Regions from separate parts of the Arthrobacter sp. CG_A4 genome, predicted to be linked through region 1. Evidence: riboswitches for the same ligand, from Rfam matches in the RefSeq annotation. Region 1 holds a riboswitch; each other region holds the start of a gene.
What was found. Region 1 has a riboswitch for S-adenosylmethionine ahead of RCH07_RS10285 (aminotransferase class V-fold PLP-dependent enzyme). Riboswitches for the same ligand answer to the same signal wherever they lie in the genome.
Positions count from the first base shown of each region.

Region 2: another riboswitch for S-adenosylmethionine. It lies ahead of metX (homoserine O-acetyltransferase MetX); the one in region 1 lies ahead of RCH07_RS10285 (aminotransferase class V-fold PLP-dependent enzyme).
Region 3: another riboswitch for S-adenosylmethionine. It lies ahead of RCH07_RS17245 (DUF1737 domain-containing protein); the one in region 1 lies ahead of RCH07_RS10285 (aminotransferase class V-fold PLP-dependent enzyme).

Region 1 covers NZ_JAXCID010000020.1:22,911-26,175, reverse strand. The annotation lists gene RCH07_RS10290 (class I SAM-dependent methyltransferase) at 1-36, opposite strand, end outside; gene RCH07_RS10285 (aminotransferase class V-fold PLP-dependent enzyme) at 332-1,846, opposite strand; SAM riboswitch class IV at 1,882-1,994, opposite strand; gene hisN (histidinol-phosphatase) at 2,132-2,944, opposite strand; gene rsgA (ribosome small subunit-dependent GTPase A) at 3,034-3,265, opposite strand, start outside.
Region 2 covers NZ_JAXCID010000012.1:83,424-86,688, reverse strand. The annotation lists gene RCH07_RS07445 (MFS transporter) at 1-8, opposite strand, end outside; gene RCH07_RS07440 (mycothiol transferase) at 171-476, opposite strand; gene metX (homoserine O-acetyltransferase MetX) at 562-1,767, opposite strand; SAM riboswitch class IV at 1,779-1,894, opposite strand; gene RCH07_RS07430 (bifunctional o-acetylhomoserine/o-acetylserine sulfhydrylase) at 2,039-3,265, opposite strand, start outside.
Region 3 covers NZ_JAXCID010000053.1:11,842-15,106, forward strand. The annotation lists gene RCH07_RS17235 (glycosyltransferase) at 1-474, opposite strand, end outside; gene RCH07_RS17240 (hypothetical protein) at 482-1,456, opposite strand; SAM riboswitch class IV at 1,744-1,858, shown strand; gene RCH07_RS17245 (DUF1737 domain-containing protein) at 1,983-2,231, shown strand; gene RCH07_RS17250 (rhodanese-like domain-containing protein) at 2,228-2,647, shown strand; gene RCH07_RS17255 (O-succinylhomoserine sulfhydrylase) at 2,648-3,265, shown strand, end outside.

The DNA.
Region 1 (3,265 bases):
GCGCTCGCGGTCCAGTTTGGGGCCGCCGCGTGTCACGTGCGATCTCCTTCGGCCAGATCCGGATGGTACCTCTCGAATTTACCGCACCCTGCGGAGGAGCGTTTCCAGCCCAGGCCGCTAGCTCGGGTCGCTGGTGGTCATTTTCCCTGGTTCGTCGGGGTCAGGCTGGACCGGGTCCTTCGCATGCCGGGGGACATGCCCATTCTTCGAACCCGGGACTGGGCTTAATGGCACTATGTCCATCCGCTGGCTCCGGCGCGGGGCATGTCCCTGAGCCCGGCCGTCCCACACTCCCGGACCCGAACCCCCGACGAACTAACCAAAATGTCCGCTAACCCAGGCCGCAGGGTGCCGCCCCGGCGGTGCCGGGCGTGTTGGGCGCCCACTGCGGGTAGCTGCGGGAGTCGTTGGCCGGCACCCAGCGGCCGGCATCCACCACATAATCCCAGCCCAGGCCGTTCTCCCTCAGTTCCTCCAGCCCTGCCAGCAGCCGCTGGGCGTCCTCCATCCGGGAGCCGACGCCGAAGCTGGCCCGCAGCGAGCCGGAGGGCAGCCCGAGCCGGCGGAGCAGCGGATGCGCGCAGAAGCGGCCGTCACGCAGGCCGATGCCGTGCTCCGCGGACAGGTACGCGGCCACCAGGCCGGCGTCGTAGCCCGCCACGGAGAAGTTGACGACGCCGATGCTGCCGCTTCCAGGCCCGCCGCCGTCAGGCCCGCCGTTGTCGCGTCCGCCGCCGTCCGGCCCGCCGATGTCGCGTCCGCCGTCGTCAAGGCCGGAGTCGGAGAAGATCCGGTGGACGGTGACGCCGTCGATCCGCTGGAGCCCCTCGACCAGGAAGGACCGGATGGTGTTCTCGTGGGCCTGCCACTGCTCCGGATCCAGGGCAGCGATCACCTGGGTGGCCCGGGCTAGGGTTGCGGCGCCCAGGACATTGGGGGAGCCGCCCTCGTGCCGGGCCGGCCCGGTGGTCCAGCTGACCGTGTCGAGCCGGGCGTCCTGCACGGCCCCGCCGCCGGCCAGGTGCGGGGTGCCGGCGTCCAGCCAGTCCGGCCGGCCCACCAGGACGCCGGCGCCGAAGGGCGCGTAGAGCTTGTGGCCGGAGAAGGCGAGGTAGTCGACGTCGTCCGCGGCGATGTCGATCCTGCGGTGCGGGGCCAGTTGGGCGGCGTCGACCACGATCCGGGCGCCGAACTCGTGGGCCAGCGCTGCCAGCGCGCGGATTGGCAGGATTTCGCCGGTGACGTTGGAGGCGCCGGTCACGGCGAGCAGGCTGACGCCGCCGTGGGACAGTTCCCCGCGGAGCCGCTCCAGCGTGGCGGCCACGGTGGGGGCGGCCACAACGCTGCGGTGCGGGACGGCCTGCCACGGCAGCAGGTTGGCGTGGTGTTCGATGTCGAGGAAGAGCACCTCGCCGGTGTGTTTGCCGCCGGCGACCGGCAGGCAACCGGCGAGCAGGTTCAGTGAGTCGGTGGTGTTCCGGGTGAAGATCACGGAGTCGTCCGGGCGTCCGCCCACGAACTCGCGGACGATCGTCCGGGCGTTCTCGTACACGGAGGTGCTGATCTGGGAGGCGTAGCCGGCGCCGCGGTGGACGCTAGCGTAGTACGGCAGGATCTCGTTCAGGTAGGCCGAGACGACGGACAGCGCGGGTGCGGAGGCGCCGTAGTCCAGATTGGCGTAGCGGACGTGGCCGCCCTGGATCAGTGGCGCCTGGATCTCGGCGCCGGTGACCGCCGAGAGCGGCCGGCGGGCGACGGCGAACGCGTCGTCCGGGCGCCCGGCTTCTGCACCGGGGTGGAACCCGGGGGCAAATCCGGAGTTGGCGGGAAAAGTGGCAGTCGTCATGGGACCTCGCTCGAGACAGGACCCCATTTGCCGGGGATCCGCGCTTGCCGGGTCCGTTCCGGACCGGCCAGGTCGTCACCCGGGGCACCCCGCCGCGAAGGAGGGTTGCCGGCCAGCAAACCGGGGTTTAGCGCTGGCACTCGTGACCTGCTTCGAGCCTAGGACATCCGCGCCGGCGGCGAACAGGGAGTGCCGCATTGTGAAGCGCTTTGTTACGCGGCGCCACGAACGGGCACCCTCAAATACGACAATCGACGGCCGCCGCCGTCGATTGTCCGGCAGCCGCTAGAGCAGGTCGTCTAGTCCCGGGTTGAGGCGCCTGAGCACCTCGGAGTGCAGGATCGAGTTGGTGGCCAGGGCGTTGCCGCCGAACGGGCCATCTTCCCCCTCGAGGGAGGTGAAGCGGCCGCCCGCCTCGGTGACGATGGGGACCAGCGCGGCCATGTCGTAGAGGTTCAGTTCGGGCTCGCACGCGATGTCGACGGCGCCTTCCGCCACGAGGCAGTAGGACCAGAAGTCGCCGTAGGCGCGGGTGCGCCAGACCTCCTCGGTGAGGCCGAGGAATTCATCCAGGTTTCCCCGCTGCTTCCAGCCGCCCAGGCTTGAGTAGGACAGTGAGGCATCCGAGAGCTCAGAGACGTTGGAGACCTTCAGCCGGGTCGCGGCGGCCAGCGAGCGGCCCATGTACGCACCGGCGCCCTTGGCAGCCCACCAGCGCTTGCCCAGTGCCGGGGCGCTGACGACGCCGACAACCGGCTCGCCCTCGTCCACAAGAGCGATCAGGGTAGCCCAGACGGGAACGCCGCGGACGAAGTTCTTGGTCCCGTCGATCGGGTCGATGATCCAGCGCCGCGAGCCGTGGCCGGAGCTGCCGAACTCCTCGCCCAGCACAGCGTCGCGGGGTCGGGAGCGGGAGAGCTGGCCGCGGATGGCTTCCTCGACGGACTTATCGGCATCGGTGACCGGCGTCAGGTCCGGCTTCGTCTCGATCCGAAGGTCGAGCGCCTTGAAGCGGCTCATGGTCTGGGAATCTACGGAATCTGCCAGTACATGGGCAAGGCGCAGGTCATCGTTGTAGCTCGAAGCGGGTTGACTCATGGTTCCAAGCTACCGCCAAAGCGGGCAGCCGACCGGGAGGCTGCGTCGCTGCGCCACGGGAAGCGGGACAGGCGGGCGCAACCGACACGTCAGGAGACGGTGCCCAGTTCCTTGACGTCCTGCGCTTCCATCCGCGGGTCGGTGCCCAGCAGCCGGCGCAGCGAGGTCAGCCGGGCGGGGCCTGACGGGCCGGCATGTCCCCCCGCTACCCAGGCGTCGACACCGCAGTTGACGGCGCTGGTGTTGTGCTTACAGCCCCGCTCGCAGCGGTCGGTGCCGGGTTCCAGATCCGGGAAGGAACGCAGGATCCGGTCCGGGTCC
Region 2 (3,265 bases), on a different contig from region 1:
GTAGTCATGTCGACTCCTTCGGTGTCTCCGTCGACACCCTATGGACCACTGGACAGAGAATACCTGTGACGTGTGACACGGGCATCATTCTCAACGATTATGGGCGCTCATGCCCGCGGCCTCAACGGCCATTAGTGCAGGGCCCGTCTGCAAAAATGCACACGGGCTCCTCATTCTCCGGTACTTCCGTCCACGGATTCGCGCAGAAGATCGGCATGGCCGTTGTGCCGCGCGTACTCCTCGATCATGTGGCAGACGATCCAGCGCAGGCTGGGCGCCCCGCCGTCGGGCCAGGTGCGCAGGGCCAGCGAGTCCAGCCCGCCGCCGGCCAGGGTCTCTGCCACCAGGGAGCGTGAGCGTACGACGGCGCCCTGCCAGAGTGCGCGGAGGGCCGGACCTGAACCTTTTTGTGCCGGTAACGGGGGGACATGCCCATTCTTCGCACCCGGGACTGGGCATAAGGGCACTATGTCCATACGCTGGCCCCGGCGCGGGGCATGTCCCTGAGCCCGGCCACCGCGCCCGGACTGCCGGTCCGGCAGTACAAGAGCCGAAGAGCGGCTAGCCGAAGAAGTTCAGCCGGAGCTGGCCGCTGAGCTGGCCGATCTCGGTGAGGAAGCCATCATGGCCGATCGGCGCCTCGATGGTGTGCACCGCCACCTCGCCCGGCAATGCGTCGGCGAGGGCCCGGGACTGGGAAGGGAAGTACAGCCGGTCCGAGTCGACAGCCGCGATCAGGAAGTCCGCCGTGGCCGGAGCCAGCGCCTCCTCGAGTGCCCCGCGTCCGCGGCTGACGTCGTGGCTCATCAGCGCCTCGGTGATGGCGATGTAGCTGTTTGCGTCGAAGCGGCGGACCAGTTTGTTGCCCTGGTGGTCAAGGTAACTCTCCACCTGATAGCGTCCGCGGCCGGCCAGGGAACCGGCTTCCAGCGGGGTCTCGGAGTCCTGGGCGTTCCGGCCGAAGCGGCCGTCCAGTTCCGCGGCGGAGCGGTAAGTGATGTGCGCGATCCGGCGCGCCAGGGCCAGGCCGGCTTGCGGTTGCGGACCGCCGTAGTAGTCCCCGCCCCTGAAGTTGGGGTCCTGCCGGATGGCGAGGGTCTGGGCCTGGGCGAAGGCGATCTGCTCGGCGGTGCTGCTGGCGCCGATGGAGATCACGGCACAGCGCGACACCCGCTCCGGGTAGCTGACGGCCCACTCGAGGGCGCGCGCGCCGCCGAGGGAGCCGCCCAGGACGGCGTGCCAGCAGCGGATGCCGAGGGCATCGGCCAGCCTGGCCTCGGCCGCGGTGGTGTCCCGCAGCGTGACCAGCGGGAAGCGTGAGCCCCAGGGTTTGCCGTCCGGCGCCGGCGAGGACGGTCCGGTGGAGCCGTAGCAGCCGCCGAGGATGTTGACGGAGACAGCAAAGTACGTGTCCGTGTCCACCGGGGCGCCGGGGCCGGCGAGCTGCTCCCACCAGCCCGGTTCCTCGGTGGCGCCGCGGGTGACGTGGGTGTCCCCGGTCAGTGCATGTTCGATCAGCACCGCGTTGGAGCCGTCCGGGGTGAGGGTCCCCCACGTCTCGTAGGCGAGGGTGATGTCCGGCAGCGTCGAGCCGGATTCGAGCTGGAGGTCCCCGATCCGGAGGTATTGCACGGTCCCGTCCGGGACTCGTTCGGAACGGGCTGCTTCCGGGCGTCCGGTTTCCAGCCTCTCCGTTTCCGGCGGGGCAGCTGGGTTGTGGGGGGTCTTGTTCCCGGGTACGCCCTTGCGGGAGACGGCAATGCTCATGTGAGGACCTAACGTCGCGCTTGCCCGCCGTCAGCTGACCGGCGGGCCAGGTCTTCACCCGGGGCACCCCGCCGCGGAAGGAGGGTTGCCGGCCAGCAAGCCGGGGCTGTCACTGGCACTCATGACCTTCATTCAGTTTACGAAAGGAGGCACCGTTGTGGCGAAGATTGTGACGACCGTATGACTCCCGGCGTCGCGCGCCCCAAATTTCCAGCGCCCCTAAGCTCAAGCGCCCGAATTTCCAGCGGCGGCACGCCGGGAGCGGCGGTGCTCAGGCGCTCTTGGCCGCGCGGAATCCGGCGTCGAGGTCCTCGAGGATGTCATCGATGTGTTCCAGGCCCACGGACAGCCGCACCAGACCCGGCGTCACGCCGGCAATCGCCTGCTGTTCCGGCGTCAGCTGGCTGTGGGTGGTCGACGCCGGGTGGATCACCAGCGAGCGCACGTCACCGATGTTCGCCACATGGGAGTGGAGTTCGAGGGCATCGACGAAGCGCTTGCCGGCCTCCGCTCCCCCGGCGATGTTGAACGCCACGACGGCGCCGGTACCCTTTGGACCGTACTTGCGGCCGCGCTCGTACCAGGGGCTGGACGGCAGCCCAGCGTAGGCGACGGATTCGACGTCGTCCCGTGCCTCAAGCCATCCGGCCACCGTGGTGGCGTTGGCGACGTGCCGCTCGACGCGCAGGCTCAGGGTCTCGATGCCCTGGGCGATGAGGAAGGCGTTGAACGGCGACACCGCCGAGCCGAGGTCGCGCAGGAGCTGGACGCGGGCCTTGAGGATGTAGGAAAGGTTCGCGCCGAGGGCGCCGTCCTTGCCCAGGTCCCGGGCGTACACGAGGCCGTTGTAGCTGGGATCGGGGGTGTTGAAGCCGGGGAACCGCTCAGGGTCCTTGCCGAAGTCGAAGTTGCCGGAGTCCACGATCACGCCGGCGATCGCGGTGCCGTGGCCGCCGAGGTACTTGGTGGCGGAGTGGACCACAATGTCTGCGCCCCACTCGATCGGGCGGATCAGGTAGGGGGTTGACAGGGTGTTGTCCACGATCAGCGGCACACCGGCGTCGTGGGCGGCCGTCGAAATGCCCTCGATGTCCAGAACGTCCTGGCGGGGGTTGGAGACCACTTCGCCGAAGAACAGCTTGGTGTTGGGCCGGACGGCATCGCGCCACTGCTGCAGGTTGTCCGGGTCCTTGACAAAGGTCACGGAGATGCCGAACTTCTTCAGCGTGTGCGCCAGCAGGTTGTAGGTGCCGCCGTAGAGGCTGGGGCTGGCCACAACATGGTCGCCTGCCTCGGCCACGTTGAGGATCGCCAGGGTCTCGGCGGCCTGGCCGGAGCTCAGCAGCAGCGCCGCGAGGCCGCCTTCCAGGCTCGCCACCCTCTGCTCCACGGCGTCCTGGGTGGGGTTGCCGATCCGGGTGTAGATGGGGGCGAGCTCGGCGAGGGCGAAGCGGTTCGCGGCGCTTTCGGCGCTGGGAAACACGAACGACGTCGTCTG
Region 3 (3,265 bases), on a different contig from region 1:
GTCCTCGAAGCCTTGAAGCATCCGGTCGATGGTGCGCGGGGTCACGGCCGCGTCCGCGGCCAGGAACATGAGGATCTCCCCTGTGGCGTAACGGATGCCCAGGTTCAGTGCGCTACCCGTGCCGGCATGGGACTGCGCCGTGATGACGATCCGTCCGTCCTGCGCGGCGAACCCCGCCATCAGCTCGGCGGTGTTGTCGGTGGAGCCGTCGTCCACGATGATCAGCTCGTACCGCTCATACCTGCTCGCCTGGACGGACCGTACGCAGTTCGCAATCACAGCCGCCTCGCTGTGCGCCGAAACAATGATGGACACCGTAGGCCAGCGGGCCCAGAGGCCGGGCGGGCCGCTGCGCCGTCGGCGGGTGGCCCGGACCTCGAACCAGGCCGCAAGCGGCAGGGCAAGGACTCGTGCCAGCCCGAGGGCCAGGACCGGCAGCCCGAGGGCCATCAGCCAGGTGTGCTCCGCCGCCATGGCCGGCTCAGCCCAGCACTCTTGCGTAGACAGCCGGGCACCGCCGGAAGGACGCAGGGTTGAACGACGGGAGGAGGAAAGTCGCCAGAACCGCGTCGAGCAGCTCGGGCGCGGACGCGCTGCTGGCCCCAAAATGTGCACTCACGCCCAGCACCACAGGGGCCGCATCGGCACGGCACCGGATCTCGACGTCCACGGGCCCGGTCAGGCCGAGTACGCGGACGGCGGCCAGGGCCAGCTTGCCGATCCCGGCGGCTTCGCCCGCCGCCACCCGCCGGCCGGTCCCCCCGCCTCCGGAGTCTGTGCTTCCGGAATCCCCGCCTCCGGAGCCCGGTCTGCGCGGCCCGGTCTGCTCGAAGACGACGGCGACTGGCGCCATGGCGTTGTGCACGGGTGTGCCGAAGACCATGGCGAGGTACGAGGTTCCCGGTATGAACTCCTGGACGATCTGGCCCTCCGGCACAAGTCCCCAGTCCACCGCACCGGCTTCGGCCAGCACTTGAACACCCTGACCGGCCTGGGCCGACCTCGGATTCAGGACGACGGGACCGCCCAGTGCCGCCAGGGACGCCGGCGCGGCGGCGAAGTCGCTGGCCACGCCGAACCGGGGAACGGGGATCCCGGCCGCGTGCAGCGTCCACGCGGTGAAGAGCCGGTCGTTGGCGAGGGCGACCGGGCCAGGGTCGGCGACGATGAGCCGGATGCCCTCGGCGAACCCGGCGCGGGCGGCGGCCAGGTACGGAAGCTCCTCGCTGAGCGTAGGAATGACCACATTGAGGGATCGTGCGTCGATGAGCCGGCGGAGCGCAGGGACCCAGTCCGGATCACCAGGCGGCGGGATCCGGACGGTCTCGGCGCCGTCGGGGCCCGGCACGTCGCTGTTGTCGGCGCCGAGAACGGGAATTCCCCGGGCCGACAACTGCGCAGCGACGGCGCAGCCGGCTGCGCTGCCTACTCCGGTGACCAATATGCGCGGACCCATGGTTCCCCCTCCACTGCGTCCCGCCGCTGCCGGTTCTCCGGCAACGGCGGTTCACAGGCATCTGAGACCTTGCCGGCCATGCGGCCGGACCTGTCCTCCCAGTAGACCGGCCACCGGCCGGGGGCACACGAGTGGCCACTACTTGCAACGCCCGCCCCGGCACCACTGCCGTCCGGCACAGCTACCTGCTTCTCGAGGGGCCACCATGAGGTCACGGACCGGTCCGGTTACTAAACATGACGACGACGGCGGTGCGGGCCGGCGTCGTAAGTGTTACGTTTTTGGGGAGTAATGAGACCCGGCACCAAGCCCTGACTGGCCGGTCGGCAACCCTCCCTTTCGCGGCGGGGTGCCTCAGGTGAATACTCGGCATATCGACCATTCGAGCTGCAAGCGTGAAAGAAGGAGATCCGTCGTGACTGACGCGTCCGCCCCCGCCGTGCCAAGCACAGCACCCGCCCCGTCCCCCGCGGCAACTGCCGCAACCGCCGCAACCGCCGCGACCGCCGCGACCAAAGAGGGGAAACTGGCCTACCGCCTGTTCACCGGCCCAGACGACCGCGCTTTCTGCGAGCGCGTCTCGGCCGCCCTGGCCGAGGGCTATGTGCTGCACGGAAGCCCCTCCGCCACCGTCAACGGCAGCAGCGTCATTGTTGTCCAGGCTGTGGTGCTGCCGGCAGCAATCGCCATCGCTGACGCCGCCGTCGCAAGCGCTGTCGAGGATCTGGACAGCGACGGTTTCGGCTACGAAGAGACCATCGAGGGCCACGCGTGAGGTACGCCGGGGACCTCAGCCCGCAGGAAGCCTGGGCCAGGCTTGAGGCGGGCGCGCTCCTGGTGGACGTCCGCACCGAGGATGAATGGGCCCACATCGGCGTCCCGGACACCGCATCCGCGAACGGCACCCGGAACGCCCCGCTGTTCATCCAGTGGAACCTGGCCGGCGGTATCCCCAACAGGCAGTTCTTGGACCAGCTGAAGCAGCAGGCACCCGAAGATCACGGCACCGAACTGATATTTCTCTGCCGTTCCGGCGTGCGCTCCATCGCCGCCGCGGAGGCCGCCGCCGAGGCCGGCTTCACCTCGTACAACGTCCTCGAAGGCTACGAAGGCGAACCGGACCGGCACGGCGGACGGACCGTCAACGGCTGGAAGAACCGGGGCCTGCCCACCATCCGCGGAAAGCACTAGGTGACCTTCAATCCCGACGCCGCCGGCTGGGGCCCCGGCACGCAGGCCGTCCGCGGCGGACTCGACCGCACCGGCTTCCAGGAAACCACCGAGCCGATCTTCCTCAACTCCGGTTTCGTCTACGAATCAGCCGCCGCAGCGGAACGCGCCTTCACCGGCGAGGACGAACGCTTCGTCTACTCCCGCTACGGCAACCCCTCGGTGGCGACCTTTCAGGAACGCCTCCGGCTGCTCGAAGGCACCGAGGCATGCTTTGCGACGGCGTCCGGGATGTCGGCGGTGTTCACCGCCCTCGGCGCGCTGCTGGCGGCGGGCGACCGTGTGGTGGCCGCCCGCTCACTGTTCGGCTCCTGCTTCGTGATCCTCAACGAGATCCTGCCGCGCTGGGGCGTGGAGACGGTCTTCGTGGACGGCCCGGACCTGGCGCAATGGCAGGCCGCGCTGGGCGAGCCGACGACGGCGGTCTTCTTCGAGTCGCCGTCGAACCCGATGCAGGAAATCGTGGACATCGCCGCCGTGAGCGAACTGGCACACGCCGCCGGCGCCACGGTCGTCGTCGACAATGTCTTTGCCACTCCCCTGCTGCAGCGCTGCGGGGAGCTCGGCGCGGACGTGATC